DNA from 2 places in the Sinomonas sp. B1-1 genome. Region 2 is predicted to be linked to the other one. Evidence: predicted binding sites of a transcription regulator. Region 2 holds the regulator's gene; the other holds the start of a gene.
What was found. Region 2 encodes Rex, which represses fermentation and respiration genes when NADH is low (regulators of the CRP and FNR family bind a similar motif). Its sites were predicted from a motif close to CTTGTGAANNNNTTCACAAG; they were not measured.
Positions count from the first base shown of each region.

Region 1: ACQ5BE_RS02765 (glyceraldehyde-3-phosphate dehydrogenase) is a predicted target of Rex. The motif match lies at 11,066-11,085, and genes of this name have one in related genera.

Region 1 is NZ_JBCHVF010000001.1:581,790-596,730, forward strand. It holds gene ACQ5BE_RS02700 (mechanosensitive ion channel family protein) at 1-349, shown strand, start outside; gene ACQ5BE_RS02705 (globin) at 351-788, shown strand; gene ACQ5BE_RS02710 (hypothetical protein) at 853-1,524, opposite strand; gene ACQ5BE_RS02715 (acyl-CoA thioesterase) at 1,521-2,024, opposite strand; gene ACQ5BE_RS02720 (acyl-CoA thioesterase) at 2,098-3,000, shown strand; gene ettA (energy-dependent translational throttle protein EttA) at 3,070-4,752, opposite strand; gene ACQ5BE_RS02730 (single-stranded DNA-binding protein) at 4,837-5,418, opposite strand; tRNA gene ACQ5BE_RS02735 (tRNA-Arg) at 5,627-5,699, shown strand; gene mptB (polyprenol phosphomannose-dependent alpha 1,6 mannosyltransferase MptB) at 5,802-7,289, opposite strand; gene orn (oligoribonuclease) at 7,500-8,126, shown strand; tRNA gene ACQ5BE_RS02750 (tRNA-His) at 8,244-8,316, shown strand; gene def (peptide deformylase) at 8,404-9,072, shown strand; gene ACQ5BE_RS02760 (hypothetical protein) at 9,168-9,368, opposite strand; gene ACQ5BE_RS02765 (glyceraldehyde-3-phosphate dehydrogenase) at 9,421-10,866, opposite strand; RNA gene rnpB (RNase P RNA component class A) at 11,140-11,537, opposite strand; gene ACQ5BE_RS02775 (YaaA family protein) at 11,603-12,367, shown strand; gene ACQ5BE_RS02780 (zinc ribbon domain-containing protein) at 12,378-13,112, opposite strand; gene ACQ5BE_RS02785 (Nif3-like dinuclear metal center hexameric protein) at 13,184-14,077, opposite strand; gene msrA (peptide-methionine (S)-S-oxide reductase MsrA) at 14,183-14,707, shown strand; gene cysK (cysteine synthase A) at 14,799-14,941, shown strand, end outside.
Region 2 is NZ_JBCHVF010000012.1:27,602-42,542, reverse strand. It holds gene gdhA (NADP-specific glutamate dehydrogenase) at 1-851, shown strand, start outside; gene ACQ5BE_RS15490 (3-deoxy-7-phosphoheptulonate synthase) at 1,107-2,252, shown strand; gene ACQ5BE_RS15485 (helix-turn-helix domain-containing protein) at 2,263-2,472, shown strand; gene ACQ5BE_RS15480 (30S ribosomal protein bS22) at 2,587-2,685, shown strand; gene ACQ5BE_RS15475 (HAD family hydrolase) at 2,861-3,670, opposite strand; gene ACQ5BE_RS15470 (glutaredoxin family protein) at 3,725-3,979, shown strand; gene ACQ5BE_RS15465 (redox-sensing transcriptional repressor Rex) at 4,132-4,875, shown strand; gene ACQ5BE_RS15460 (hypothetical protein) at 5,002-5,670, opposite strand; gene ACQ5BE_RS15455 (hypothetical protein) at 5,675-6,520, opposite strand; gene ACQ5BE_RS15450 (hypothetical protein) at 6,614-7,348, opposite strand; gene ACQ5BE_RS15445 (YceI family protein) at 7,470-8,018, opposite strand; gene ACQ5BE_RS15440 (histidine phosphatase family protein) at 8,227-8,895, shown strand; gene ACQ5BE_RS15435 (TlpA family protein disulfide reductase) at 8,916-9,551, shown strand; gene ACQ5BE_RS15430 (cytochrome c biogenesis CcdA family protein) at 9,553-10,302, shown strand; gene resB (cytochrome c biogenesis protein ResB) at 10,302-12,080, shown strand; gene ccsB (c-type cytochrome biogenesis protein CcsB) at 12,080-13,192, shown strand; gene ACQ5BE_RS15415 (PLDc N-terminal domain-containing protein) at 13,247-13,510, opposite strand; gene ACQ5BE_RS15410 (DUF4229 domain-containing protein) at 13,536-13,910, shown strand; gene ACQ5BE_RS15405 (DUF222 domain-containing protein) at 13,907-14,941, opposite strand, start outside.

The DNA of each region.
Region 1 (14,941 bases), on a different contig from region 2:
CGGTGTCGCCATCGGCTTCGGCGCGCAGCAGCTCATCCGCGACTTCCTCGCGGGGATCTTCATCACCCTCGAGGACCAGTTCGGGATCGGGGACGTCATCGAGACCGGTGCCGGCGAGGTGGTGGGCACCGTGGAGTCCGTGGGCCTGCGCATCACGAGGGTCCGGGCCGACGACGGAACGGTCTGGTACCTGCGCAACGGCGAGATCCTCCGCGTGGGGAACCGCTCGCAGGGCACCTACGTCCCCGTGGCCGCGAACGGCCACAGCACGGACGACAATGGTGAGAAGGGCGAGCGGACCGGCAGCACCGCCCAGGACAGCAACGGAGGCCAGCGTTCGGGTGAGTGAGATGACGACCCCCGGAGTCCCCGGGGAGGGACGTCCGGACCTTCTGCGGGGTGGTGTCCCCGCAGCGAGCTTCTTCGACCAGATCGGCGGCCACGAGACCTTCGTCAGACTCGTGGACGTGTTCTACCAGGGCGTGGCGGAGGACCCGGTCCTGCGGCCGATGTACCCCGAGGATGATCTGGAACCCGCCAAACGGCGCCTGACGATGTTCCTCGAGCAGTACTGGGGCGGTCCGGGCACCTACAGTGCGGAGCGGGGACACCCGCGCCTGCGGATGCGGCACATGCCGTACAAGGTGAACCCGGAGGCACGGGACCGCTGGCTCGCGCACATGCGCACCGGCGTGGACGCCCTCGGGCTGCCGCCGCTCCAGGAGGCCACGCTGTGGGACTACCTCGAGCGCGCTGCGCACTCCCTCGTGAACTCCTTCGAGGACTGAGCCCGCCCGTCCACGCGGGGGCGCCCGGCGCCGGCCAGGCAGCCTCCCCGCGGGCGCGGCGCCTTCACGTCCCGAGCAGCGACGGCCGGCGGCACAGCACGTGGCCGCGGTGTGAGGAGAGCCTGACCCAGAGGCCGGACTCGAACAGGTCCAGCGGTTCCCCCGCTGCCGCGAACCCGAGCGTGTGTGCCGCGAAGGCGGCGCCCGCAGGCACGCCCGGGGTTCCCTCGAGGTCCCTCCCCCACACCGCAGCCCGCACGCCGTGGACCACTGCGGAGCCAGGACGGTCGGGGACGGCACCGGCCACCTCGGCGATGCCCGCTGCCGCCGCTGCTGCGATCTGCTGGCCGTCGAGACGCCCCAGCGGCCGCCAGGGGCCGCGCGGCGGGCTCACCGCGGCCCAGGGGGTGCGGACGTGCGACGGCGGGACGTCCAGCAGCGTCGCATCCTCGCCGAGGCGCGCGAACCGGTCGAAGACCGAGGCGATCGCCACGGTGGCGTCCAGCTCCGCGGGCCGGGCGAGCGCGACCGTGCGCAGCCCCAGCACCGTCGGAGTCGCCTCGCCGAGGACGCGGGGGCTCAGGACGCACACGTAGACGGCGAGTACTCCCCCAACAGCCTGGAAGCGCACGGCGCCATCCTCCACGGCCCTGGCACGCGCCAGGAAGATGCGCAGGTCGGCCACAGCGCGCGGGTCGCCGAAGTCGAGGGCGGTCTGGATGTCGGCGGCGCTCATGCACCATCTCCCTTCATGCCCACCGATGCTGGCAGAGGCGGCCGACGCCTGAACGGCACGGGCGGCCCGGCGAACTCGTCGAACTCGGCCCGCAGAGCGGCGGGCAGGCGGACGGGACGGCCGGTGGAGCGGCTCACGAGGACCATCGAGGTCGAGCAGTAGGCATACAGGTCAGGGCCGTCCGGCTCCCGGACGGTGTACCCGAGGTCGAAGCTCGAGCCGCCCACGCGCGTCACCCACAGGTCCACGGCGATCGGCTCGCGCCGGTACATGAGCGGCGCCATGTACTCGATCTCGTGCCTTCCGACCAGCGTGAAGTTCTCCTCGGTGACGAGTCCAGCCATCGTGGACGCGCCCGCCGCAGGCACCCGCAGCGGCTCGCGGAGCCAGTGGACCCGAGCGTCCTCGAGGAACTGGAAGAAGCGCACGTTGTTCACGTGCCCGTAGGAGTCGACGTCGCCGAAGCGCAGCTGGAGAGGGAACCGGTAGACCGAGGACATGCTCCCATCTTCGCACCCGACGCCCCGCGGACCTCCTTGGCCGCCGCCGCCCGCGCCGTCTAGTGTCATGGGCATGACCAGCCCCGCGCACCGAGCCGGCAGCACCGGCGCCCTCCTGACCCTTCTGGACCTCGACGACCTCGGGGGCGCCCGGACGGACAAGGACGTCTTCGTTGGACCGAGCGAGCGGCAGCCGCGGCACCGCGTCTTCGGCGGCCAGGTGCTCGCCCAGAGCCTCATCGCCGCGTCACGCACGGTGGCCGATGGGCGCCCGGTCCACTCGATCCACGCCTACTTCCTGCGCCCGGGGGATGCGGACAAGCCGATCACCTTCGGGGTCGAGCGGCTTCGCGACGGGAGGTCGTTCTCGGCACGGCAGGTCCACGCGTACCAAGACGGAGTCCCGATCCTGTCCATGATCGCGTCGTTCCAGATCGAGGCCGACGGGGTCGAGCACCAGTCTGCGATGCCGGAGGGCATCCCGGACCCCGAGACGCTGCCGAGCACCGCCGACCTCCTCGGCGAGATCGACCACCCCGTGGCGCAGTACTGGGCCTTCGACCGGCCCTTCGACATCCGCCACGTGGACCCGGCCATGTACGTCTCGGCGGCCGGCCCCCACGTCGCACGCAACGCCGTGTGGATGAAGACCTTCGACGCCATGCCGGACGACGACGGCCTGCACCGCGCCGCTCTCGCCTATGCGAGCGACTACACCCTGCTCGAACCCGTGCTGCGGCGGCACGGCCTCTCCTGGATCACACCCGGGATGAGCGTCGCAAGCCTCGACCACGCCATGTGGTGGCACCGGCCCGTCCGGGTCGACGACTGGCTCCTGTACGTCCAGGAGGCGCCCAGCGCCCAAGGCGCACGGGGCCTCGGTGCCGGGAAGATCTTCGACCGCCGCGGCGTGCATGTCGCGAGCGTCGCCCAGGAGGGGATGATCCGCCTGCCCTATCTCGACGGACCCGCCTAGCCCACGCACGACGGCGGAAGGCCGGCTCCGCGTGGAGTCCGGCCTTCCGCCGTGGCAGCCAGAGCGACGCTAGTCGCGCGTGAGCTTGCGGTGGGTCACCCGGTGGGGCTTGGCGGCGTCGGGACCGAGACGCTCGACCTTGTTCTGCTCGTACGACTCGAAGTTGCCCTCGAACCAGTACCAGTTGGCCTCGTTCTCCTCAGTCCCCTCGTACGCGAGGATGTGCGTCGCGACGCGGTCGAGGAACCAGCGGTCGTGGGACACGACCACGGCGCAGCCCGGGAACTCGAGGAGCGCGTTCTCCAGGCTCGAGAGCGTCTCGACGTCGAGGTCGTTGGTCGGCTCGTCGAGGAGCAGGAGGTTGCCGCCCTGCTTGAGCGTGAGCGCGAGGTTGAGCCGGTTGCGCTCACCGCCGGAGAGCACGCCGGCCTTCTTCTGCTGGTCCGGCCCCTTGAAGCCGAACGCGGAGACGTAGGCACGCGAGGGCATCTCGACCTGGCCGACCTGGATGTGGTCGAGGCCATCGGAGACGACCTCCCAGAGGGTCTTGTTCGGGTCGATGCCGCCGCGGCTCTGGTCCACGTAGGAGATCTTGACCGAGTCGCCGATCTTGAGATCGCCCGCGTCCAGCGGCTCGAGCCCGACGAGGGTCTTGAACAGGGTGGTCTTGCCCACGCCGTTGGGCCCGATCACGCCGACGATGCCGTTGCGCGGCAGGGAGAAGGAGAGCCCGTCGATGAGCGTGCGGTCCCCGAAGCCCTTCTTGAGGTCCTTCGCCTCCACGACGAGCTGGCCGAGGCGCGGGCCCGGCGGGATCTGGATCTCCTCGAAGTCGAGCTTGCGCGTGCGCTCGGCCTCCGCGGCCATCTCCTCGTACCGGGCGAGGCGGGCCTTCGACTTGGTCTGGCGTCCCTTGGCGTTCGACCTCACCCAGTCCAGTTCCTCCGCGAGCCGCTTGGCGAGCTTCGCATCCTTCTTGCCCTGCACCTCGAGGCGTGCGCGCTTCTTCTCAAGGTAGGTCGAGTAATTGCCCTCGTACGGGTACAGGCGCCCACGGTCGACCTCGCAGATCCACTCTGCGACGTGGTCGAGGAAGTAGCGGTCGTGGGTCACGGCGAGAACCGCGCCCGGGTAGGTCGAGAGGTGCTGCTCGAGCCAGAGCACGCTCTCCGCGTCGAGGTGGTTGGTGGGCTCATCGAGGAGCAGGAGGTCGGGCTTCTGCAGGAGCAGCTTGCAGAGGGCCACGCGGCGGCGCTCACCACCCGAGAGCACCCGGACGTCGGCGTCACCCGGAGGGCAGCGCAGGGCGTCCATTGCCTGCTCGAGCTGCGAGTCGAGATCCCAGGCGTCGGCGGCGTCGATGGCTTCCTGGAGCTTGCCCATCTCCTCGAGGAGCGCGTCGTAGTCCGCGTCGGGGTTCGCCATCTCTTCCGAGATCTCGTTGAAGCGCTGGATCTTGGCGTAGATCTCCCCCACGCCTTCCTGCACGTTGCCGAGCACCGTCTTCTCCTCGTTCAGAGGAGGCTCCTGGAGCAGGATGCCGACCGAGTAGCCCGGGGAAAGCCGTGCCTCCCCGTTCGAGGGTGTGTCGAGTCCGGCCATGATCTTGAGGATCGTCGACTTGCCGGCACCGTTCGGCCCCACGACGCCGATCTTGGCCCCGGGGAAGAACGACATGCTCACGTCGTCGAGGATGACCTTGTCGCCCACTGCCTTCCGGGCCTTGGTCATGGTGTAGATGAATTCCGCCATGGCCTTAAATCTAGTGGGTGCGGCTGGCGATCACACATCCGCCGGGGCGGGAGGCCTCTGCGGCCCCTCCGCCCCAGCGGGTGCTCAGGCCGAGAGCAGCCGCTGTTCCGGTCCTAGCTCCTCGCTCGGGCGGTCTTCCAGGGCCGGAACGTCGCCGGCCTCGAGCTCCGCGTAGTCAGGGACGTCTCCGAACGGCGGCTCGTCAGGGTCGAACGGCACCTCGGGAAGCTCCCCGGTGGCCGGGTCCACCGGCCCGACGCCCTCGATGTGGGCCAGCGGGATGGAGGATGTGCGCCCCGCCGGCTCATCGCGGCGCCGGTTCCAGACGGCAATGCCGAGGGCGAGGTCGTGCCCGACCGAGCTGGCCATGAGGTCGACGTCCTTCGAATAAGTCCCATCTGCCCTCTGCCAGGTCGCGACCCGGATCTTCCCCATCACGATGACCCGCTGTCCCTTCCGGACGCTTTCCGCCACGTTCTGGGCGAAGGCACCGAAGCAGACGACCGTGTACCAGCTCGTGTGGGTGTCGACCCACGCGCCTCGCTCGCGGTCGAAGTGGCCCTCGCTCACCGAGAGCCTGAAGCGGGTGTAGAACGTGTTGGCCTTCGTGAATCCCTTGGTCGGGTCGGTGCCGACCCAGCCTCGCAGCGTGACGGTGTTGCTCATAGCCAAGACCTCCGATCCGTGGCCGTCCCCGGCTGGGAGGCCTGACTCCACCCTGTCCGCGGGGATTCGGAAGCACGAGGATCGGAGGCGCGTATGTGGACGACACGCCGAGGCGTGCTTCTGTGGAGGAGAAGAGGTCTTGCTGATGCCTGCGGCACGGGGCGCGGTGCGCTGCCGCGGGCGCTGCCGGGATAGACTTTCACAGCCGGCCCCAGTAGCTCAGAGGATAGAGCAGGAGCCTTCTAATCTCTTGGTCGGGGGTTCGATTCCCTCCTGGGGCGCCCGCGAAGGGCCCGGCGCCGTCAGGCGCCGGGCCCTTCCTGTCTGCGTCGGCGGCGACGGCCGCGTGTGGACCGCGGAGCAGCCAGGCAGGCCCCCGGATCCTACGGGAACACGCGGGCGAGGAGGGAGCGACCGCTGGGCCTGAAGAGCTTGCGCGTCTTCGGGTCGACGAAGATGAGGTACAGCGCGAAGAGCAGCGCGATGAGTGCCGCGGTGTTGCGCGCGATGGCCAGCGCCAGCTGGTTGTCGCCTTCCTGCAGGTAGGGGAAGACGTCGAGCTGGTCCGAGATCCCATAGATCATGAAGAACGAGACGATGAAGTACAGCGTCTTCACCTGCCAGTCGTCGCGGATGCCGGTCACCGCGAAGAACGGGATGAGCCACACGATGTACCACGCCTGGATCATGGGCGACAGGAGCACCACGGCAGCGAATGCCAGGGTCATGCGCCGCACCAGGCGGTCGTGCGTGCCGCGGAGGAGCTGCCAGGCGACGATGCCCAGCGCCACGACCTTGCCGAGGTTGAACACGGCACGGTCGACGTCGAGCCACCCGAGCCCCACTGAGGCGGTGAGCGTGGAGACCATCATGCCGATCATCCCCACTGGGGCGTACCAGATCGACACGCTGCCGGGGGCCGCGAGCCCGCTGATCCAGCCGAAGCCGAACCCGTTGGGCAGGCTCATGGCGTACAGGAGCCCCAGGGAGAGCGCCCCGGTGACCAGGAGATAGAGCACCTTCCGCGGCCAGGAGGCTCTTCGGCCCGCCCACATGAGCGCGAGGAACGGCAGGAGCAGCGCGGTGATGGGCTTGACGGAGACGGAAAGCGTCACGAGCACGATGCCGAGGAGCGGTCGGTGGACCGCGACGTAGTACACGCCCGCCACCGCAAGCCCCACCATGAGGGCGTCGTTGTGGACCGCGGCGATGAAGTTGGTCAGGAAGAGGGGGTTGGCGACCGTCAGCCACAGGGCCCGGTGCGGGTTGATCCCGTGCAGTGAGGCGAGCTTCGGAACGTACACCGCCACGAGGGCGACGCCCACGAGCGAGACGAGCCGGAACAGGAACACGCTCGCCTCGGGCTGCACATTGGTCACCCACACGACGAACTGCTCGATCCAGAGGTACAGCTGCCCGTACGGCGTCGGCGCCTCGCTCCACATCTTGTCGGCACCGAGCTGGTAGTAGTTCGACAGGGCCGAGATGCCCACCTCGTACGGGTTGAGGCCCTCGTGCATCAGGCGGCCCTGGCCGATGTAGGAGTAGACGTCGCGGCTGAACAGCGGCACCGTGAACAGCATCGGGGCGCCCCAGAGTGCGAAGGCGGCGAGGGTGGCCTTGCGCGCCCGGCTCCCCCAGACCCTCACCGACTGCCCGAGCCTCAGCCAGGAGCGCACGAGCAGCATCCCGCCGAACGCCAGCAGCACGATGCTGATCACGACGCCGAGGATCTCGGTGCGCATCCAGATGAAGAGCGTGTAGCGGCGCAGCTCGGACGCGGGAGCGAGCCAGCCGACTCCGAAGGACCCGATCATCACGGCGAGGGAGCCCGCGAAACCGGACAGCAGCGGCCATTTCGGATCGGCCATCTCAGGGCCCTCACCGTCCATGCCCGATCGGGCGAGGGGCTGGGAGGGCAGAGACATCGCGCGTCCGTTCTTCGACAGGTGGGCTCATGGTCCGGAGCCCGCATCGGGTCAGTTGGCCTGCGCACGCGCAGGCGCGGCGGCCGTTTCATCGTAGCATCGGGGCCGCGCACGACGGCGGGCTGCCGCGGCATCGGACGGTAGTCTGGGCGGGTGCCCATCACCAATGAACATATTGTCTGGATCGACTGCGAGATGACGGGCCTTGATCCCGTCGCCGATGCCCTCATCGAGGTCGCCGTGCTCGTCACGGACTCGGAGCTGAACATTCTCGGCGATGGCGTCGACGTCGTGATCAAGCCCACGGAGTCCGCGCTTGCGGGCATGAGTGACTTCGTCCGCCGGATGCACACGGACTCCAAGCTCATCGACGCCCTGCCGCACGGGCTGACACTCGAGGAGGCCGAGGCAAAGGTGATGGAGTACATCCGGGCGTGGGTGCCCGAGCCCAACAGGGCGCAGCTCGGCGGGAACTCCGTGGGTACCGACCGGCTCTTCCTCGCCCGCGACATGCCGCAGGTGGTCGACCACCTCCACTACCGCGTCATAGATGTCTCGACGATCAAGGAACTGGCCCGGCGCTGGTACCCGAGGGCCTACTTCCAGTCGCCCGCGAAGACGGGCAACCACCGGGCTCTGGGCGACATCCGGGACTCGATCGATGAGCTCCGCTTCTACCGGGAAGCCGTCTTTGTCCCCGCTCCCGGCCCGGAGAGCGCCGCCGCCCAGGCCATCGCCCAGCGCATCGTCGCGGGTCGGCCGCAAGCCGGCACAGCCTGACCTCCACAGCCGAAAAAAGTTCGTCGGCGAGTGCTGATTTGGTCATGACCACTCCAAACAGCAGGTAGACTATTTCTCGTTGCTTTCGCGGGGCACAACGCCCCGTAAGCCACCACGGTGGGTATAGCTCAGTTGGCAGAGCGTCTGGTTGTGGTCCAGAAGGTCGCGGGTTCAAGCCCCGTTACTCACCCCGAAGAGGCCGGTTCGCCGGTCAGCCACGAGGCCGCCTGGGATCCGTCCCGGCGGCCTCGTGTGCGTTCCGAGAGAGGAGTCCCGCGTGACCGTCCATCCCATCACCGTCTGGGGCGAGCCCGTGCTCCACAGACGGGCTGCCGAGGTGACCGAGTTCGACGACGCGCTGCGGACCCTCATCGAGGACATGCACGAGACGAACGACGCCGCGCACGGCGTGGGCCTGGCAGCGCCCCAGATCGGGGTCGGGCTGAGGATCTTCGTCTACAAGTTCGCCAACGACGACGGCGTCCCGCCCCGCGGCGTCCTCGTGAACCCACGCCTCACCCTCGGGAAGGTCTCGGGCGCAGCCCCCGACCCTGAGGACGACGAAGAGGGCTGCCTGTCCTTCCCCGGCGAGGGATACCCGCTCCAGCGGGCGGAGTGGGCGAAGGTCGAGGGCTTCGACGGAGACGGCCGGCCCGTCGAGTTCGTCGCCACCGGCTGGTTCGCCCGAGTCATGCAGCACGAGTACGACCACCTCGACGGCAAGCTGTACGTGGATCGGCTCATCGAGCGGTACGCGAAGAAGGCCCGTCGTGCCGCGCGCAAGCACGGCTGGGGAGTCCCCGGGCTCACGTGGATGCCCGGCGTCGACCCCGACCCGTTCGGCCATGACGACCACGACCACGCGCACGAACAGGACGACGAGCACGAGCACGGGCACGAGCACAGCCATGAAGGCCCTGCGGAGGCTGGGCACACCCACGTCTGATTCGCCGCCTGCCTGAACACGACGAAGGGCGCCGCACCAGTGTGCGGCGCCCTTCGTCGTCGTGCGTGGCCTGGGGCCTTTCGGTGGCGGGGCCCCTACTGCTCGCGGATCACGCGCTGGAGGTCCTCATCCGCCACCCGCTGGAGTTCCTCCAGCTGGGCGACGCGTTCCGGGGTGACTTCCCCGGACGCGAGGCGTGCCTTGGCGTGGTCCACGAGCAGTCTGGCCTGCTTGGCGTTGGCTCTGGCGACGTCGAGCGCGTGCTCGAGCGTGCTCTCATGCTCCGTTGCTTCCATAGGTGCATCTTGCCCCCGCGGCGGGCGGAGAAGCCAGAGACCGTGCCGATTGCTACCGAGTTGTTGCCAACACCGCGTCGTCCGTCACGGGCTGGACGGGAAAGGAAGGCGCGTTCACGCCCGCCATCTCCTCGAGGACGCGGACCACCTGGCAGGAGTAGCCGAACTCGTTGTCGTACCAGACGTACAGGACGAGGTTCTTGCCGGTCGAGATCGTGGCGAGGCCGTCGACAATGCCGGCGCGGCGGGAGCCGACGAAGTCGGTGGAGACGACCTCGGGCGAGTCGATGTAGTCGATCTGCTTGCGCAGGTCCGAGTGCAGGGACATCTCGCGGAGGTAGGCGTTGACCTCGTCCTTGGTCGCCTCGTGCTCGAGGTTGAGGTTGAGCACGGCCATCGACACATCGGGGGTGGGGACGCGGATCGCGTTGCCCGTGAGCTTGCCGGCGAGCTCGGGGAGCGCCTTCGCGACGGCCTTCGCAGCGCCGGTCTCGGTGATCACCATGTTGAGGCCGGCGGCACGGCCGCGGCGGTTGCCCTTGTGGAAGTTGTCGATGAGGTTCTGGTCGTTCGTGAACGAGTGGACCGTCTCGACGTGGCCGTGCACGACACCGTACTTGTCGTTGACGGCCTTGAGCACCGGGGTGATCGCGTTCGTGGTGCAGGAGGCCGCGGTGACGATCTTGTCCTCGGCCGAGATCGCGCCGTGGTTGATGCCGTGGACGATGTTCGGCAGCGAGCCCTTGCCCGGCGCAGTGAGGAGCACCCGGGCCACGCCCTTGCTCTGCAGGTGCTGGGACAGGCCCTCCTCGTCACGCCACCGGCCGGTGTTGTCCACCACAATGGCGTTGTCGATGCCGTACTGGGTGTAGTCCACCGAGGCGGGGCTGTCCGAGTAGATGACCTGGATGAGCGTGCCGTTGGCGAGGATGGTGTTGTTCTCCTCGTCGACCGTGATCGTCCCCTCGAACGCACCGTGCACCGAGTCGCGGCGCAGGAGGCTCGCACGCTTGACGAGGTCCTTGTCGGAACCCTTGCGGACCACGATGGCCCGGAGGCGGAGGCCGTGGCCGCCGCCGGCGTGCTCGATGAGGATACGGGCCACGAGGCGGCCGATGCGGCCGAAGCCGTAGAGCACGACGTCGGTGCTGGTGCGCGGGTCGGCGCCGCGCTTGCCGACGATCTCGGCGAGTTCAGCGCGGAGGAACTCCTCGAGCCCGAGGGTCTGGCCCTCGGCGCGGAACTTCTCGTTGAGGCGGGCGAGGTCGATCGAGGCCGCGCCGAGCTCCAGGGAGTCGAGCGCCTTGAGGATGGGAAGCGTCTCTTCGAGGCTGAGCTCCTCGCTGTCGATCTGGCGGGCCCAGCGGTGCGCCTTGAGCAGTCCGACCACGGACTGGTTGATGAGGCTCCGGCCGTGGACCGAGGTGACCACGTTGTTCTGGCGGTACAGCCGCCCGATGATCGGGATCATCTCCTCAGCTGCCGCTTCGCGTCCGATCCAGGTGCCGAGTGCGGATTCCGTCGTTGTGCTCACACAGATGCCTTTCTCTGTTCGCGCACTCCCTCGTGCGCATGCCCCCGGGCAGGGTGGCCTGAGGTCATGGAAAAGCCAGGCCTGCGATCGCAGAGCCCGGCTCGAGAACTTCTACGTTCGCTTTCCAGTGTACGTGGGGGGATCGGGGGGCGCCGCCCGGGCGCCTGTGAAGTCACTCACAGGCTCTCGCTTTCGGGGCTGCAGGATCCTGCGAGAGTCAGGATCCTGTGAAGAGTGAGGACAGGCCGGCCTGTGAGCCGGGTTCTGTCTCCGCGCCGGGTTGCCCTGGCGCGGGAGGCGACCATCCATCTAGGACCGCCGTTGCCGGCGGCCTCGAGCGGCCTACCCGGGCGCTCGGGCGGGCAGCCCTGGTCACGCGCCCTGTCTGGCCTTGCTCCGGGTGGGGTTTACCGAGCCTCCCCGGTCACCCGGGGAGCTGGTGGTCTCTTACACCACCGTTTCACCCTTACCGCCGTCGCTGCGCCTGCGGCACGGCGACGGTGGCGGTCTGCTTTCTGTGGCACTGGCCTGCGGGTTGCCCCGAGTGGGCGTTACCCACCACCCTGCCCTGTGGAGCCCGGACTTTCCTCGCGGCGGCCCCGATGGAGCCGCCCCGCGGTCGCCCGGCCGACCTGTCCTCGACCGTCAAGTCTAGCTGCACTGGCCTGCCTCTGACGGCAGCGACGGTAGGATTCGGCGGGTGCTCATCCTCCTTCCGCCCTCCGAGGGCAAGACGCCCGCGCCGCCGGGTCCCGCCGTCGACCTCTCCGCGCTGAGCTTCCCCGCGCTCGAGGTGGCGCGGAAGGAGGTCATCGAGGCGCTCACGGAGGTGAGCGGCCGCCACGACGCGCTCGAAGCCCTCGGCGTGGGTGCCTCGCTCGCGCACGACGTCGAGCGGAACCTCCGGCTCCTGACCGAACCGGCGGCGCCGGCGCACCTCGTGTACTCGGGGGTCCTGTACGAGGCCTTGGGGTACCGCTCCCTCACCCCGGCCCAGCGTCGACGTGCCGACGCGTGGATCGTCGTGGTGTCGGCACTGTGGGGGGCGGTGGGCTTCGCCGACGCCGTTCCCGCGTACCGGCTGTCGATGTCTACCGCACTGCCGGGGCTGGGCCGCCTCGCCGCGTTCTGGAAGCCGCGGCTTGCAGAGGTGCTGGCCACTCGGGCGGGGGACGGGCTTGTCGTCGACTGCCGGTCGAGCACCTACGCCGCGGCCTACGCTCCCCCGCCCGCGTCAACGGTGAGCGTCGATGTCTTCCGCGAGCGCGATGGGAAGCGCAGCGTGGTGAGCCACTTCGCCAAGCACCACCGGGGGGAGTTCGTCCGCCACCTGCTCAGGCGCCGCGGGACCGCGCCGGCCACGCCCGAGGCGCTGCTCGCCGTCGCCCGCGAAGGCTGGGAGGCCGAGCTGGTCCCGGCGACGGCGCGGAAGCCCAGCTCCCTCGCCCTCATCCTGCGGGACTGATCCTTCCGCCCTAGCTCCACTCCGGCGAGCGGACGAGGATGCACCCCGAGTCCGGGCAGAAGACGATCTCGTCTTCGGCTGCAGAGCGGATGGCGGCCAGGTCCCCGGGGCTCAGCGCCATGCCGGAGCCCTCGGACGTCCCATGGAACAGCCTGGCCGCGCCCACGCCGCGCTTGGCAAGGGTCTTCTCGTAGACGTCCAGGAGCCCGGCGTCGATCCCGCTGGCGAAGTCAGAGCGCTGCTGTGCCACTGCGGAGCGCTCCTGGGCGATGGCTCCGAGCTGCTCGTCGAGCTCGTCCCGCAGGTCCTGGCTCGACGCCTGCGCATGCCCGAGGGCCTCCGCGGCTTCGCCCTGGGCCGCGCGGAGCTCGTCGAGCTTCTCCAGAACCTCGAGCTCGGTGTCCTCGAGGTCGCTCTGCCGAGCGCTGAGGCCGGCGATGTCCTTCTGGAGGGCCTCGAGGTCCTTCGAGAGGCCGCCCGCGTACAGGCGCGACTCGTCGCGGGCGATCCTGGTGGACACCTCCGCGACCTTCGCCTCGACGGCAGCGAGCTCTGCCTCGGCGCCGGCCACGAGGGCATCCGCCGACCGCGCCGCCTCCGCAGCCTGCTCGAGGGCCGTCTTCGCAGGCCCGAGGCGCGGATCGGACTCGAGGGCGCGGCGCCGCACGTCCAGGGAATGGAGCTTCGCGTCGAGGGCGGCCAGGTCCAAGAGCCTGAGCTGTTCGGCGGCGGGAGCCTTGGGCATCGTGTTCCTCCTCGGTCGCGCCGGAGCGCTCTCGACGGCGCTGCCGCGCAGCGCCTGTGTGGCCTGCGACTCTATCCTTCGCTCGGGGTCAGGATGAAGTCCCACGGGTCGGTGTTGATGGTGGAGACGCGGATGTCCACGGTGTGGCCCTGGTCCTTGAGCACGTTGTCGAGCGCGGCCGCCGCAGCGGGGAGCCATAGCCACTCGCTCGCGAAGTGGCTGACGTCCACGAGGTAGGGGCGTCCGTCGGCGGAGGACTCACGGGCCTCGGAGGCCGGATGATGGCGCAGGTCGGCGGTGACGTAGACGTCCGCCCCTGACTCGCGCACCGCGTCGAACAGGCTGTCTCCAGCGCCGCCGCAGACCGCCACGCGGCGCACGAGGCCATCGCGGTCTCCCGAGACCCGCACACCCCCCGCGACCGCGGGCAGGACGCCGAAGAGCCGTCCCGCGAGGTCGCCCAGGCTCGTGATCTCCGGGAGGTCCCCGACCCGCCCGATCCCTTCTTCGGGGAGGCCGTTCGCGGCCTTGGTGAGGGGTTCGACCGGGTCGAGCCCGAGGGCGTCGGCAAGCACGTCCGAGACTCCGCCGACGGCCGAGTCGCCGTTGGTGTGCACCGTCAGCAGCGCGATGCCCGACTCGATGAGGCGGTGGACGGCGCGTCCCTTGGGCGTGTTCGCGGCGACGCTCGTGACCCCGCGCAGCAGGAGCGGGTGGTGGGCGATGACGAGGTCCGCCTCCCAGGCCGCGGCCTCTTCGATCACCTCGAGCACGGGGTCGACCGAGAACAGGATCCTGCGCACGGGCTGGGACGGGCGACCCGTGACGAGGCCGACGGCGTCCCACTCCTCCGAGAGAGACTCGGGCCACAGTTCCTCGACGGCCACGAGCACGTCCGCCAGAGATGGCCCGGACGCCCCCTCGGGCGCATTCCGATGGCTTTCACGGGCCTCCTCGTCCTGCATTGCTGACGGGTCCTTCTCGGTCTGGGGGTCTGGGCCGGTCTGCTCTGACACGAGGGGCGGTCCTCTCTCGGGAATCTTCCGCGGGCTGCGGACATTGTAGGCAGCATGAAGACCTTCATTCTGGGCGGAGGCTGCTTCTGGTGCCTCGATGCGGTCTACCAGAAGACCAAGGGTGTCAGCTCCGTCGTCTCCGGCTACATCGGGGGCCACTTCCCGGATCCGGACTACTACAGCGTCTGCAGCGGCATGACCGGGCACGCCGAGGTCGTCGCGGTGACGTTCGACGAGGAAGTGATCCCGCAGGACGTCGTCCTCGACATGTTCTTCGCGCTCCACGATCCCACCACCCTCAACCGCCAGGGCTACGACGTGGGGACGCAGTACCGCTCGTCGATGTTCTACCTCACAGAAGAGGAGCGGGCGCTCTTCGAGACGGCGATCGAACGGAACCAGGGGCTCTGGAACGCGCCGATCGTCACCGAGGTGGCCCGCGCGAGCACCTTCTACCCTGCGGAGGAGTTCCACCAGGACTACTACGCGAAGAACCCGGACGCCGGGTACTGCCACGTGATCATCAATCCCAAGCTCGCCAAGGCCCGCAAATATTACTCGGCATGGCTCATTGCCTAGCCGGGCCCGGAGGCGGCTGACTAGGCTGAAGCCGCAGTCGGGCCCCCCGGCCTCCTTGTCACGCCCACATTCTTCAGGAAGCAAAGGACTCATGGCACGCATCTATGACGACGTCACGCAGCTGGTCGGCAACACCCCGCTGGTCCGCCTGAACCGGCTGACGGAGGGCCTCGAGGCCCAGGTCGCCGTCAAGCTCGAGTTCTACAACCCCGCCAACAGCGTCAAGGACCGCAT
Region 2 (14,941 bases):
CTGGGGACATCGGCGTGGGCGGTCGCGAGATCGGCTACCTGTTCGGCCAGTACAAGCGGATCACCAACCGCTACGAGTCCGGCGTGCTCACGGGCAAGGGGCTCTCCTGGGGCGGATCCCTCGTCCGCCCCGAGGCGACCGGCTACGGCACCGTGCTGTTCGCGAACGAGATGGCCAAGACCCGCGGGCGCAGCATCGAGGGCCGCCGCGTCGTCGTGTCCGGATCCGGCAACGTCGCGATCTACGCCATCGCGAAGGCCCAGCAGCTCGGAGCGCAGGTCGTGGCCTGCTCGGACTCGTCCGGCTATGTGGTGGACGAGGACGGAATCGACCTCGACCTCCTCCGGCAGATCAAGGAGGTCGAACGGGGGCGGCTCAAGGACTATGCCCTCCGCCGCGGCTCGGCCGTGGCCTATGTGGAGGGAGGGAGCGTCTGGGACGTCGACGCCGAGGTGGCGCTTCCCTGCGCGACCCAGAACGAGCTCGGCGAGGCTGCCGCAGTCCGTCTCGTCAAGGCCGGGGTGAAGGTCGTGGCCGAGGGAGCGAACATGCCGTCCACGCCCGAGGCGGTGGCGGTGTTCCAGAAGGCCGGCGTCCTGTTCGGCCCCGGGAAGGCCGCGAACGCCGGCGGGGTCGCGACGTCGGGCCTCGAGATGCAGCAGAACGCGAGCCGCGACTCGTGGACCTTCGAGCACACCGAGGAGCGCCTCAGCGAGATCATGGTCGGCATCCATGACCGCTGCGCCGCGACGGCCGAGGAATACGGGCAGCCCGGGAACTACGTGCTGGGCGCCAACATCGCCGGCTTCGTCAAGGTGGCCAAGGCGATGCTCGCCCAGGGCCTCATCTGACGGCCTCATCTGGCGCACGGGTCTCCTGTCCACCATGCGGGCGCACGTTTGCACTGCGGACGCGGCGCCCGCTATGGTGAGCGCATGATCAAGCGTTGGTATGCGTATTTTGCGTTGGCTCTGGAGGGCCAAGCGTAGGATTTCGCGTACCGACTCCAGAGCCAACAGGGCAGGGACCTCACGGTCCTTGCCCTTTGCCATTCCAGCGGCAGGCTCTGGTCCTTCGGGGCCTGTCACAGACGAGGACAGGACCCCATGAACCCGCTCACCGCAACAGCAGCCCCGGCAGCCGGCGTCGCCTCCTCGACGACCAACAACCTCCGCGTCGCCGAGTTCACCCCGCTCCCCACCCCGGGTGAGCTCCTGGCCGAGCTCCCGCTCGCCGGGGAGGCGCAGCGCACCGTGGCCCGCGGACGCGACGAGGTGAGGGCCATCATGGATGGCCTCGATGACCGCCTCCTGGTGATCGTGGGCCCCTGCTCCATCCACGACCCCGAGGCGGGCCTCGACTACGCACGGCGACTCGCCGCCGTCGCCCGCGACCTGCGCGAGGACATCCTCGTCGTCATGCGGACCTACTTCGAGAAGCCGCGGACCACGGTGGGCTGGAAGGGCCTCATCAACGACCCGCACCTCGACGGCAGCCACGACATCGCGGCCGGGCTCCGTGCCGCCCGGGAGTTCCTCCTCGGCGTGCTCGAGCTGGGCCTGCCCACCGCGACGGAGTTCCTCGAGCCCATCAGCCCGCAGTACACCGCAGACGCCATCGTGTGGGGCGCGGTCGGCGCCCGCACCACCGAGAGCCAGATCCACCGCCAGCTCGTCTCCGGCCTGTCCATGCCGGTCGGCTTCAAGAACGGGACCGACGGCGGCCTCCAGGTGGCGATCGACGCGTGCGGCGCCGCCTCCGCGCCTCAGGCGTTCCTGGGGATCGACGACGCCGGCCGCGCGTCGCTCGTCTCGACGGCCGGCAACGCCGACACCCACGTGATCCTCCGCGGGGGATCCGACGGCCCGAACTACTCGGCCGACCAGGTCCTGGCCGCCTCCACGGCGATGGCCGGCAAGGGCCTGAACCCCCGACTCATCGTGGACGCGAGCCACGCCAACAGCGGCAAGGACCACCACCGCCAGGCCGAGGTGGCCCTCGAGATCGGCGCCCAGCTTGCGAACGGGGGCGACGCGGCCGAGGCCGTGGCCGGCGTCATGCTCGAGAGCTTCCTCGTCGGCGGAGCCCAGGCGCTCGACGTCGTCGAGCCTGCGGCTGGCCGCACACAGCTGGTCTACGGCCAGAGCGTGACCGACAAGTGCATGGAGTGGGACGTCACCGGGGAGGTCCTGGAGCGGCTCGCGGAAGCTGCCCGGACACGCCGCGTTCACAGGAGCCACTCCAGCCACTAAAGTAATTTGCATGACTGCGATGGATTTCTCTTCCTCGCGTTTCCTCACCGTCGCTGAGGTCGCCGAGATGATGCGCGTGTCCAAGATGACGGTGTACCGGCTGGTCCACTCGGGGGAGATGCCGGCGGTGAGGTTCGGGCGGTCCTATCGGGTTCCCGAAGCGGCCGTCGAGCAGTACCTGAAGAACGCTGTGGTCGACGGCCGGAGCGAGACCGCCTGACGGGTACGGTATTCTGTTCAGGAACGTTTAACGTCACGTCACCAGCAGTTGGTTGAAGCCGCCCTGTGCGCGCGTCCGGCCAGCAGCCGGGACAACTACTGTAAGGAACTTTACGTGGGTTCGGTTATCAAGAAGCGCCGCAAGCGCATGGCCAAGAAGAAGCACCGCAAGCTGCTCCGCAAGACTCGTCACCAGCGCCGCAACAAGAAGTAGCCGCGCCGCCCCCGCCCGGGGGTGTCAGTGACACGAGGCCCGTCCCCGACCGGGGCGGGCCTCGTTGCGTCCCCGCCGAGGTCACCCCGTGTGCCGCCGAGGTCACCGCGTGTGGCGCCGAGGTCACCGCGTGTGGCGCCGAGGTCACCCCGTTCCCCGCGGCGCGTACGCTGCGCTACTTGCGCAGCCGAGCGTAGCCGCGCCAGAGGCCGTACGCGGCCCCTCCGACGGTGGCGAGCTTGAGCCCGAGGGTGGCGGCCTGCCGTCCCGAGCGGAAGTCGTAGATGGGCCAGTTGCGCGCATGGGCGTGCATGCGCAGCCGCGTGTCGGGATTGATCGCCACAGGATGCCCCACCATGGTCAGCAGCGGGATGTCGTTGTGCGAGTCGGAGTACGCCCAGCAGCTCCGCAGGTCGAGCCCCTCCCGCTCGGCGAGCTCGGCGACGGCCTCGGCCTTGGCGGACCCGTGCAGGATCTCGCCCACCAGCCGGCCCGTGTACGCTCCGCCCTCGATTTCGCCCACCGTTCCCAGCGCCCCGGTCAGGCCGAGCCGCTCCGCGATGACCGAGGCCACCTCGATCGGTGTGGCGGTGACGAGCCAGACCCGCCGGCCGATGCGGAGGTGCTGCTCGGCCAGGGCCTTCGTGCCGGGCCAGATGCGGGACTCGATGAACTCGTCGTACACCTCGTGCCCGAGGCTCCTGACGTCGTCGCTGAGGATCCCCGCGGCGAGGGACAGCGCCGAGGCCTGGATGGAGTGGATGTCCTTCAGGCTCTCGCCGCGGAAGATGAAGGCCGCCTGCTTCCACGCGAAGCCCAGGGCGTCGCGGAACGTGAAGGCCCCCCGCTCGTACATCTTGCGTCCCACGTGGAAGAGGCTCGCGCCCCGCATGAGGGTGTTGTCGACGTCGAAGAACGCCGCCTCCCCCGGCCGGTGGGGCTGTGCTGCGCGCACGCCGGCAGCCGTCTTCCTCTCCAAGGGCATGGTCCGAGTCTAGCGACGGGCCCCGCAGCGCGGCGGCGCGCTACCGTTGGTCGCATGCGCACGCCCGAGATCGTCCTCGTCACGAAGCACCAATGCCATCTCTGCGACGACGCGCGCGACGTCGTCACCCGCGTCGCCTCCGAGGCGGGGCTTGCCTGGGAGGAGCGCAGCATCGACGACGACGCCGCCCTCCACGACCGCTTCGCGGAGGAGGTTCCCGTGGTCCTCGTGGACGGGACCCAGCGCGACTTCTGGCGCATCGACGAGGCCCGCCTGCGCCGCATCGTGGAGGCCGCGCGGGCCGCGTGACGGGCTTGCCCTGCAGGCCTCAGGGGCGCTGCGGGCCGCGTGGGCTTTTGGCCGAGCCCTCGCGGCGGTTCTAGAGTGGATGGGGCCGCCGAAGCGGCCGCGTGTGAGGGAAGATTCCGCGCGAGGGAATCGCGAGGGAATGAGGTGTGCAGGTGGCAGGACGGGCCCGGACGGGGAACGAGGGGCCTGCCGCTGCGCCCGACGGGAAGAGGCTCCCGCCTGCGGTGGTCGCCCGCCTCACCGTGTACCTGCGAGCCCTCAACACCTTCATCGCGGACGGCACCGAGCGAGTGTCCTCCGACGCCCTCGCCGACGCCTCCGGGGTGAGCTCGGCGACCCTCCGCAAGGACCTCTCCCAGCTGGGCTCCTACGGCACGCGGGGCGTCGGCTACGAGGTGGGGAACCTCGAGGAGCACATCTCGGCCGCTCTCGGCCTCACGCGCCACTGGCGGGTCGCGATCGTCGGCGCGGGCAACCTGGGTCGCGCGCTGGCCCGCTACGGCGGGTTCGGAACCCGGGGGTTCGACGTTGTGGCGCTGCTGGACACCGATCCTCAGATCATCGGCAACGAGGTCGGCTGGCTGCGGGTCTCCGACGCCGCCAACCTCGAGGCGATCTTCGACCGGACCCGCACGAACATGGCGGTGCTCGCGCTGCCGGCGTCGGTCGCGCAGACGGTGTGCGACCGCGTCGTCGCCGCCGGCGTCCGCAGCATCCTCAGCTTCGCCCCGACCATCCTGCAGGTTCCTGAGGGCGTGACCCTGCGGAAGGTGGACATGGCCACCGAGCTCCAGATCCTCGCCTACCACGCTCAGCGCGGGGAGTCGGGCGGGGAGAGCGGCCTGCCTGCACCGGCGCACGACGACGATGCCCACCCGAGCGGGGAATCCGCCTGACCACGGAGCACGATCTGGGCGCAGCCCGAAGAGCCCGCCCAGAGAACGCACGACGGCGGCACGCGCCTGGGGTGCCGGGCCCCGGCTGAGGCGTGGGCCGGCGTCGTGCGCTGGTGAGGCGGCAGGTCAGCGGAGGTATCCGCCCCCGAGCTTGGCGGCGCGCCGGGCTGCGACATAGCGGCTGGAGGACGGCAGCCACGAGACGACGACCGCTGCGAGGAAGAGGGCAACGGTCGCGAAGGAGACAGCGTAGGCCCCCGCCGGGAGGGGGAACATGAGCTGGGCGGGAAGGCCGAGGGCGGCCATGAGGGCGAAGGAGCCGACGGTGCTGAGCAGCGAGAGGCCGGCCCACACGGTGAGCAGGATGCGCACCCAGTTCATTCCGGCGCGCAGCCCCAGACCGAGCAGCACGGCGATGCCCGCACCGATGATCCCCGAGACCCACGCCATCGGCGTCATCATCGACGTGAACTGCTGCATGAAGCCCGGCGGGACGTTGCGGCCGCTCTGGGCAGCGGCCATCGCGATGCTGTCCCGCATGTACGCCTCGGCCCACTCGATGATGAAGGGGATGCTCAGGAGCGGCAGGACCCCGTACGCCACCATGAGCCAGAACGCTACGGTCAGGCTGACCGGCCGCTGCAGGCCGACCACGGGCATGCCCGGGAAGGTACCGCTCGGGAGCTGGCTCGGCCACGGTCCTTGGTACGAGCCCTGCGGGGGCATCGGCTGGTAGGCCGGAGGCTGGGGCTGCTGGCCTGAGGAGGGGTACGGGTTCCCGTGGGGCTGGGTCATGGCGTCACTGTCCGTAGGGGTTTCCGAGGGAGGGGCCCTTGGGCCCCGAGTACGGGTTGGCGAACTGGTTCTGCGCGGCGAGGAACGCCGTCACCGGCGACCGGAAGAGGGCCACGATTGCCGCGACCGCGAGCGCGATCGTCACGAGGGCGAACAGGCCTCCCGAGAAGACGCTGCCGATGGTGAGGCACAGGAAGATGGTGCCGGTGGTGCGCGCCCAGCGTCTCCCCTTCGGGAGGAAGATCCCGCAGACGACCAGCACGGCGGCGTTGACGACCACGCACGCGAGGGCGAACCAGACGAATCCGCTGATGAACTGGCGGAACTGCGCGAAGGACATGCCCGACGACGACCCGCTCGCCTGGTCGTACAGCTCCCGAAGCGCGTCGGCCGGGATCGCCAGAGCCACGATGGTGGCGATCACGGCGATCACGAGCTCCGCCGCCGCCGTTGCGAACATGAGCACGGACGCCGACCGGACGGCAGACCGCTGCTGCTCTGGGGACGGGGCGCCGAAAGCTGCCATGGTGCCGTAGGGCGGAGGATACGCGGGCTGACTGTACTGGCCTTGGCCGTACTGGGGCTGGCTGTACTGGCCTTGGCCGTACCGGGGCGGCTGCTGCCCGTACTGGGGTTGGCCGTACTGGGGCGGCTGCCCGTACTGGGGTTGGCCGTACTGGGGCGGCTGCTGGCCCTCGTGCCCGGGAGCGTATTGACCGTAGCGGGGCGCGGGCCGGCCGGCTGTGCCCGGGCCCTGCTCGGGCGGATTGCCCGAGGGCTGTCCACCGGAGTCGCCAGTCTCCCGGCGCTCCGGCTGCTCGCTTCCGGGCGGGACGGAGGGCGTGCTCATGAGGGTCCAATCATCGAAGGACCGACGGGAACGGATGCGCGCCCCCGCCGCGTTGACCACAGCCTACCTTCTGGCCGCTGGCGCATCCGCGACTCAGGCGTGCCTCGCCACTCCGTCGAACCAGGCCCGCGAATTGGGCACCCACATGAGGACTGCGGCGGTGACCGAGACGAGCGCCCCGAACCAGTTGGGGCCGCCGTTGCCGCCGGAAGCCATGATCGCAAGGATCAGGTTCAGGGCGGCGACGCCGGACAGGGCAAGGCGGGCCCACTGCCTGCCCTCCTTCATCTTCATCGCGAGGATGACCTGCGCCGCTGCGAGCACGAGCCCGATGAGCACCAGGACGAGCAGGAGGGCCCCGAACGCGCCCGCCAGCGCGAGGGCCGCGAGCCCTGCGAGGATGCCGAAGAGGCCGAAGACCACGCCGAGCGCTCCGCCGATGAGCCAGATCCAGTAGGACACCTTGAGCTCTGTCGGCAGCCCGTTGGTCGTGAAGATGCCCGAGAGGCCCCCGACCGGCATGACGTCCTGCACGCTGCGCGGGGCGTCCGTCGGCATTTCGAAGCGGAACCCTCCCGGCTGTTGGCCCCCGGGCTGCTGCGCGTACCCCGGCTGCTCGTATCCCGGAGCTCCCCCGTACGGGCCGGTCCCGGGCGGCGGCGGAGGAGGAGGGTTCTGGCCGTAGGGGTTCGGGCCCTGCGGGTTCTGGCCGTAGGGGTTCGGGCCCTGCGGGTTCTGACCTTGTGGGTTCGGCCCCTGGGGATTCGGGCTGTGCGGGTCCTGGCCCTCGGGGCTCTCGGAGGCCGGCTGCTCATACGGGGTGCTCATGGCGGTCACTGTATCCCCGCGTGGACATGCGTACTAGAGGCCGTCGCCCACATGGAAAGGCCCCGCCCCCTCAGCGGGAGCGGGGCCGGTCGTCTCGGCCCGGAGGCCGGGACGGAAGGGGTCACGCCTGGGCGGCGACGAACGCGAGGTCGAGGGAGATGACGACCTTGTCGGAGACCAGGACACCGCCGGTCTCGAGCACAGCGTTCCAGGTCAGGCCGAACTCCTTGCGGGAGATGGTCGTCTCGCCCGAGACGCCGGCGCGCGTGTTGCCGAACGGGTCCACCGCCACGCCGTTGAACTCGGTCTCGATGGTGACCTGCTTGGTGGTGCCCTTGATCGTGAGGTCGCCGGTCACGTCGAACTCGTCGCCGTTCGCCTCGATCGAGGTCGCAGTGAAGGTGATCTCGGGGAACTGCTCGACGTCGAAGAAGTCGGGGCCCTTGACGTGGGCGTCGCGGTTGGCGTCGCCGGAGTCGAACGAGGCGGTCTTGATGGAGGCGGTGGCCTTGGTCTCGGCGAGCGAGTGCCCGACCTCGACCGTCGCCGTCGCGTCCGCGAACCGGCCGCGGACCTTGCTGATGCCCGCGTGGCGGACGGTGAAGCCGATCTCGCTGTGCGAGGCGTCGAGGTTCCAGGTTCCAGTGGTCAGGCCGTGGGGCAGCGTCACGGGGCTCATCTCCTTGAAGGTTGATTGAAGCGTCAACTAAACGATGCATCCATCAAAGCATGCATTTGCATATAAGCACAAGGGGTGTGATGCGGTTCATGCAGGGAACTCTCGGGTAGGCGTGATAGTTCTACCTCTCGTAGAACTGGCTGCGCGGGCCGAGCCTGCGATTTCGCTGCCGCCCGCAACCTTTGAGAAACTGGATGTCATGCCCACCTCCACCGTCCATCTTCTGCGCCACGGCGAGGTTCACAACCCCGCCCGGGTGCTCTATGGCCGACTGCCGGACTTCCACCTGTCCGCGCTCGGCCGGGAGATGGCCGAGTGCCTCGCCGAGCACTTCGCGCGGCAGGCGCACGACGGCGCGCGGTTCGTCCTGCTCGCGGCGTCGCCCCTGACCCGTGCCCAGGAGACGGCGGCGCCCACCGCGGCCGCGCTCGGACTCGAGGTGGAGACGGAGCCGCGCATCATCGAGGCCGAGAACCACTTCGAGGGCCTGCGGGTCACCAAGGGCGAGCTCCTGCGGCCGCGGCACTGGCGCTACCTCGTCAACCCGCTCCGGCCCTCCTGGGGCGAACCCTACGAGGAGCAGGCAGCCCGCGTGCTCGAGGCCGTCGCGGACGCGGCGCGCGTCGCCGTCGAACGCGGGGGCGACGGCGCCGAGGCGATCCTCGTCGCGCACCAGCTGCCCATCTGGGCCGCCCGGCTGAAGGCCGAGGGCCGCCGGCTCGCCCATGATCCCCGCCGCCGCGAGTGCACCCTGACCTCGGTCACGTCCCTCGACATCGACGCGGACACCGGCGCCGTCATCCGCGTCCGCTACTCCGAACCCGCCGCCCGGCTCCTCCCCGGAGCCGCCTCGACTCCAGGTGCATGATGCGCGGAAGAACTAAGAGCATGACCCAGCAGACCCCCGTCCCCGGCAAGTCGAACGGCCTCTCGCGCCGGCGGATCCTCTCCGCCGCAGGAGCGGCGACCGCGCTCGGGCTCGCGGCTGTGCTCTCGGGCTGCGCCGCGGACGACCCGCTGGCCTCTCAGGCCCGCGCGGGAGACAACAAGAACTACGTGGCGGGCGACGGCTCGGTGACCGAGTACGCGAAGGAGACGCGCAAGCCGCCCGTCGCGTTCACCGGGACCCTGTACGACGGCACCAAGGTGAACTCCGCCGACTTCGCGGGGAAGGTCACGGTCCTGAACTTCTGGTTCGCAGCCTGCGCGCCGTGCCGCGTCGAGGCCCCCGAACTCAGGGACCTCCACACCGAGTTCGCCGCTCAGGGCGTCGCCTTCTACGGGGTGAACCTCCGCGACGAGCAGGGCACCGCGCAGGCCTTCGAGCAGAACTTCGGCATCACCTACCCGAGCTTCAACGACAAGGACGGCCAGGTCCTCCTCGCGCTCTCCGGCATGGTCCCCCCGGGCGCCGTCCCCACCACCCTCGTGCTCGACAAGCAGGGACGCGTGGCCTCGCGCGTGCTGGGGCAGCTCGAGAAGGGCACGCTCAAGGCCCTCATCACGTCCGCGGTGGGCGAGTAGCGTGGGCGGCGTCTTCAGCGACACCGTCCTCAACGGCTCCCTCCTGCTCGCGCTTCCGGTGGCACTCATTGCGGGGCTCGTCTCGTTCCTCTCCCCGTGCGTCCTCCCGCTCGTGCCCGGGTACCTCGGCTATGTGACCGGCCTGACCGGCGTCGACCTCGCGAAGCAGCGCCGCGGGCGCATGGTCGCGGGCATCGGCCTGTTCGTGCTCGGCTTCACGGCGGTCTTCGTCGCCACGGGCGCCGTCTTCGGCCAGCTCGGATCGTGGCTCGCGATCTCCTCGGGCTGGCTCACGCGGGTGCTGGGCATCGTCGTCGTGATCATGGGCATCGTCTTCATGGGCGGCCTCGGGATCTTCCAGCGCGAGGCCCGCGTCCACGCCCGGCCCCCGGCGGGGCTCTGGGGCGCGCCGCTGCTCGGCATCACGTTCGGCCTGGGCTGGGTGCCGTGCATCGGGCCGACCCTCGCAGCCGTGCAGCTGCTCGCGTTCTCCGACGGGGCGAGCGCCTACAAGGGCGCGCTGCTGACGTTCGTCTACTGCCTCGGACTGGGTGTGCCCTTCCTGCTCATCGCTCTCGGCATCCGCCGAGGCCTCGGAGCTATGGCCTTCTTCAAGAAGCACCGCCGCGCGCTGCAGGCGACCGGCGGCGGGCTGCTGATCCTGGTCGGAGTCCTCATGGTCTCCGGCGTGTGGAGCCACTGGATCAGCCAGCTGCAGATCTGGATCGGAACCGTGGAGCTGCCCGTTTGATGACCGAGACAAAGACCAAGACCCCCAAGGGCGCGAAGAGCCGCGGGAAGCAGTCGCGGCGCGACGACGTGGCGCTGCCGGCCCTCGGTGTCATCGGCATGCTCCGGTGGGCGTGGACGCAGCTGACGAGCATGAAGACCGCGCTCTTCCTGCTGCTCCTCCTCGCGGTCGCCGCCGTTCCGGGCTCCCTGTTCCCCCAGCGGCCGGCCAACCCCGCCGTCGTCACGCAGTATCTCAAGGACCACGCGGACTACGGGCCGATCCTCGACGCCCTGCAGATGTTCGACGTCTACTCGTCGGTCTGGTTCTCCGCCGTCTACCTGCTGCTGTTCATCTCCCTCATCGGGTGCGTTGTCCCGCGGGCGATCGCCCACTGGAAGGCTTGGCGGTCCAAGCCCCCGCGCACTCCTGCGCGGCTGTCCCGCCTCCCTGTGTACGGCACGCTGGTTGTCCCCGCCGACCGCGGCCTCGCCGCCGCCGACGCCGCCGGGCAGGCCGCGGCGCTGCTGAAGAAGCGCGGCTACCGCGTGGACCTCCGCACGCCCGACGGCGCCCTGCCAAACCGTGCGCTCTACTCCGTGGGGGCCGAGAAGGGGTACCTCAAGGAACTCGGAAACCTCTGCTTCCACTCGGGCCTGGTCGGGGTGCTGGTCTCGGTGGCGCTCGGCGGCCTGTTCGGCTACAGCGGCCAGCGCACCCTCGTCGAGGGGGAGACGTTCGTCAACACCCTCGTCGGCTACGACACCTTCAACCCCGGCACGAACTTCCAGTCGGGCTGGCTCCAGCCGTACTCCTTCCAGCTGGACAAGTTCGAGGTCCGCTACGACCGCGAGTCGGTCAAGCAGTTCGGCCAGCCGCTCGACTTCACGGCGAGGGTCACCACGAAGGACTCGCCTGACGCCCCCTCGGAGGACCGCGTCCTCAAGGTCAACGATCCCGTCTCGATCGGCGGGACCAACGTGTACCTCGTCGGGAACGGCTACGCTCCGGTCGTGACGGTCCGCGGCGGCGACGGGCAGATCGCCTTCCAGGGACCCGTGCCCTCGATCCCCACCGACGCGGTCTACACCTCGACCATCGTGGTCAAGGCGCCGGACGCGAAGCCGACCCAGCTCGGATTCGTCGGCTTCTTCCTGCCCACGTCCCAGATGGGCGAGAACGGCGTCGCGTTCAGCGCAGACCCGGATCCGCTCAACGTCCAGCTCAACCTCAACTCCTACGTGGGGGACCTCGGCCTGGACAAGGGCAAGCCGCAGAACGTCTACGCCCTCGACGTCGCCAAGCTCTCCCAGGTCAACGGCCGCGACAAGCCGGCGGGCGGCATCGTGCTCGGCGCCGGCCAGACGTACACGCTTCCGGACGGTCAGGGCTCCATCAGCTTCGACGGGCTCAAGCGCTACGTGGCGCTCGATATCCACCACAACCCGGGGCAGGAATGGGCGCTCGGCTTCGCGCTGTTCTCCCTCGCCGGGCTCATCGCCTCCCTGTTCCTCTCACGCCGCCGCCTCTGGGTGCGTGCGGGCCAGCACGAGGATGGGCGCACCATGGTGGAGTACGGTCTCCTCACCCGCGGGGAGGACCGTGGCGGCCTCGCGGCGGAGGGTGCCGCCGTGAAGGCCGCGCTCGCCGAAGCGTGGGGCGTCTCCGCCGAGGCGCCGCCAGACAGGAACGCCGGGGCCTCCACCCCCGGATCGACCAGCCCGGATTCGACCGGCCCGGATTCGACCGGCTCCCAATCGACCAGACCCGACTCGACCAGCACTGCGAAGGACGTCTGATGCTCTCCACGATCAACCAGTCATTGGGTGCGTACAGCGAGCTGTTCATGCTGCTCGCGGCAGGAACGTACACGGTGGCGTTCCTCGCCTTCGCGTGGGACATGGCCACGAGCGGGCGCGTCGCCCAGCGCGACGCCGCCCTGCTCGCGGACGCCAAGGATTCTGCGGCCTCCGCCCAGGCTGGCAAGCAGCGCTCGCTTGCGGCCGTCGGTGCCGCAGGGGCCGCCGGAGCGGTCGACGCCGCCGGTGACAGTGCGGCGTCGTCCGTGCCGGCCGCGGGTGGCGCGCAGGGCGCCCGGACCGGAGCGACCGCCGAGGTCGCCGAGTCCGACCTGAAGTACCGCGACCGGCGGAAGGCCGCCCGTGTGGGAGTCGCGCTGAGCGCCCTCGGCCTCGCGATCCACGCGGCCGGAGTCCTGACCCGTGGCGTTGCTGCAGGGCGCGTGCCGTGGGGCAACATGTACGAGTTCTGCACGACCGGCGCGTTCATCGTCGTCGCGGTCTTCCTCGCCGTGCTCATCCGCCGCGACCTGCGGTTCCTCGGCACGTTCGTGCTCGGCCTCGCGGTGGTCATGATGGTCGCCGCCTCGGTAGCCTTCTTCGTCCCGGTGGGGCACCTCGTCCCGGCACTGCAGAGCTACTGGCTCGTCATCCACGTCTCGATCGCGGTCCTCTCGTCCGCGCTCTTCACGCTGACCTTCTCGATGGGTGTCCTGCAGCTGATCCAGGGCCGGCGTGAGGCGAAGATCGCCGCTGGGGAGCCCGATCGCGGAGGGTTCATGCGCCTCGTCCCGAGCGCCCTCACGCTCGAGACCCTTGCCTACCGCATCAACACGATCGCCTTCGTGGGCTGGACCCTGACGGTCATGTTCGGCGCCATCTGGGCCGAGAAGGCCTGGGGCCGCTTCTGGGGCTGGGACACCAAGGAGGTGTGGAGCTTCGTGATCTGGGTGGTCTACGCCGCCTACCTGCACGCCCGCGCGACCCGAGGCTGGACCGGCGCCCGCGCCGCATGGCTCTCGATCGTGGGGTACCTGTGCGTGATCTTCAATTTCACGATCGTGAACGTGTACTTCTCGGGCCTGCACTCCTACGGCGGCGTCACGCCCTGATCGTCGTCAGTCGTCGTCAGGCCCTATCGGGGCTGCCAACGTGCGCGGGGAGCCTCAGAGGCCGCGCAGGAAGTCGGGGTCGTCGTCCGGAGCAACCGGGCGGCGGCCCTGTCCCTTGTCCGCGCGGGGCGGAGTCGTGCCGCGGGGCCGGCCCAGCACGAACCACAGGACGATGCCGACCACCGGAAGGACCGAGATGAGGAACCACGTGGTCTTCGACAGGCCGCCGCGGACCTGGCGGCGGTCGCTGAGCGCGCAGTCCACCATGCCGTAGAGCCAGAAGACCAGGATCAGGAGGTAGGGGAGAACGCGGAGCATATGGCCATTTTAGTAAGCTCGTCCAGTGGCATCCCTCAAGTACTTCCTGATCCGCACCGTCCTGTTCGTCGTCCCGTTCGCTGTGTGCATGGCCTTGGGGGTCGGTCCCATCTTCTCGGCGGTGTTCGCCGTCCTGATTGCGTTCGGGATCAACTACCTGTTCCTCTACAAACAGCGCGACGCGGCAGCCGCCGAGGTGCGTGACGTGTTCGGCGGCCGGAAGCAGGCACGCACGAAGCGCGAAGTGGAGGACGCCGAGGCGGAGGACGCCGTCGATGAGGCCCTGCGCGCCCAGGAATCGGGTCCCCAGACGCGCGGCCACGACGGCCAGACTTCGGACACCTCGGAGCGCAGGCAGCCGCGCGCGGACGACGGCAACGACGAGCAGGGGCCCCGCTAGAAGGGCGGCGGCGGATCCGCCTCGGGGCGGGTGAGGTAGCGCCGACCCGTGGGCGACGTCCACTCGATCGTTCCCGGAGGCTCACCCCGAGCCCCGCGCGTTGCCGCGACGCCGGCGCTCACGCGCCCATCGGCTGCCGTCGTCGCGGAGTCTCGTCGCGGCTCACCGCCCCGGCCGACCTGTTTCGCTGTCCAGTAGCCGAGCGTCTTGAGCCGGTGATGTTCCGGACAGAGCAGGGCGAGATTGTCTGTGCTCGTCGGACCGCCCGTGGACCAGTCGCGCGTGTGGTCCGCCTCGGCGGCAGCCCCGGGCTTGTCGCAGCCGGGGAAGCGGCACGTGCAGTCTCGTGCGCCCAGGAAGCGACGCATTGCTGCTGTCGGCGTGTACCGTCGACGCCCGACGGCGAGCGGCGCGCCGCTGGCCGGATCGACCCACATGCACGTCCAGGTCGAGGCGTGGGCGGCGAGGAGCCGGGCGGCTTCGGCATCGATGTCTCCGTAGCCGAGGACTTCTGCGACGTCGTCGCGAGCCTGTTCTCCGCGCCCCTTCGCCTCCCGGGCTCCACTGTCGGTGCTTCCGGCCGTCGGGAGGGTACCCGCAAGCACGCGCGCCGGGATGGTCACGATCACCTCGGTGCGCGTGCCGGTGGCGGGGCCGCTCTCCGGCACTCCGTCGGTGAGGAGGTCGGCGAAGACGTCGGCCCGGCGCTGAGCCACGGTTCGGCCGTCACGCGGCGAGGCGAGCGAGCGGGCAATGGCCTCGAGGCGTGTGTCGATGGCAGCGGCCGCTTCAAGGGGCAGGTAGGCGGTGAGCCAGCACATGCCGTCTCCGGCCGGTTCGATGTCCACCGTGCGGCGCTCCAGCGCTGCGGCCTTCCGGGCAGCGAGGGGCTCAGCGGTGTGCTTCTCGGCGAGCCGGCGCAGACGCCTGCCCAATGCTCCGGGGCTCGGCAGGCTGTCCGTGTCCACAGTCCCGTCAGGGCGGGAGGGGCCGGCAAGGACCGCCGCCTCGGCGGCGAAAGCGGCGAGCCT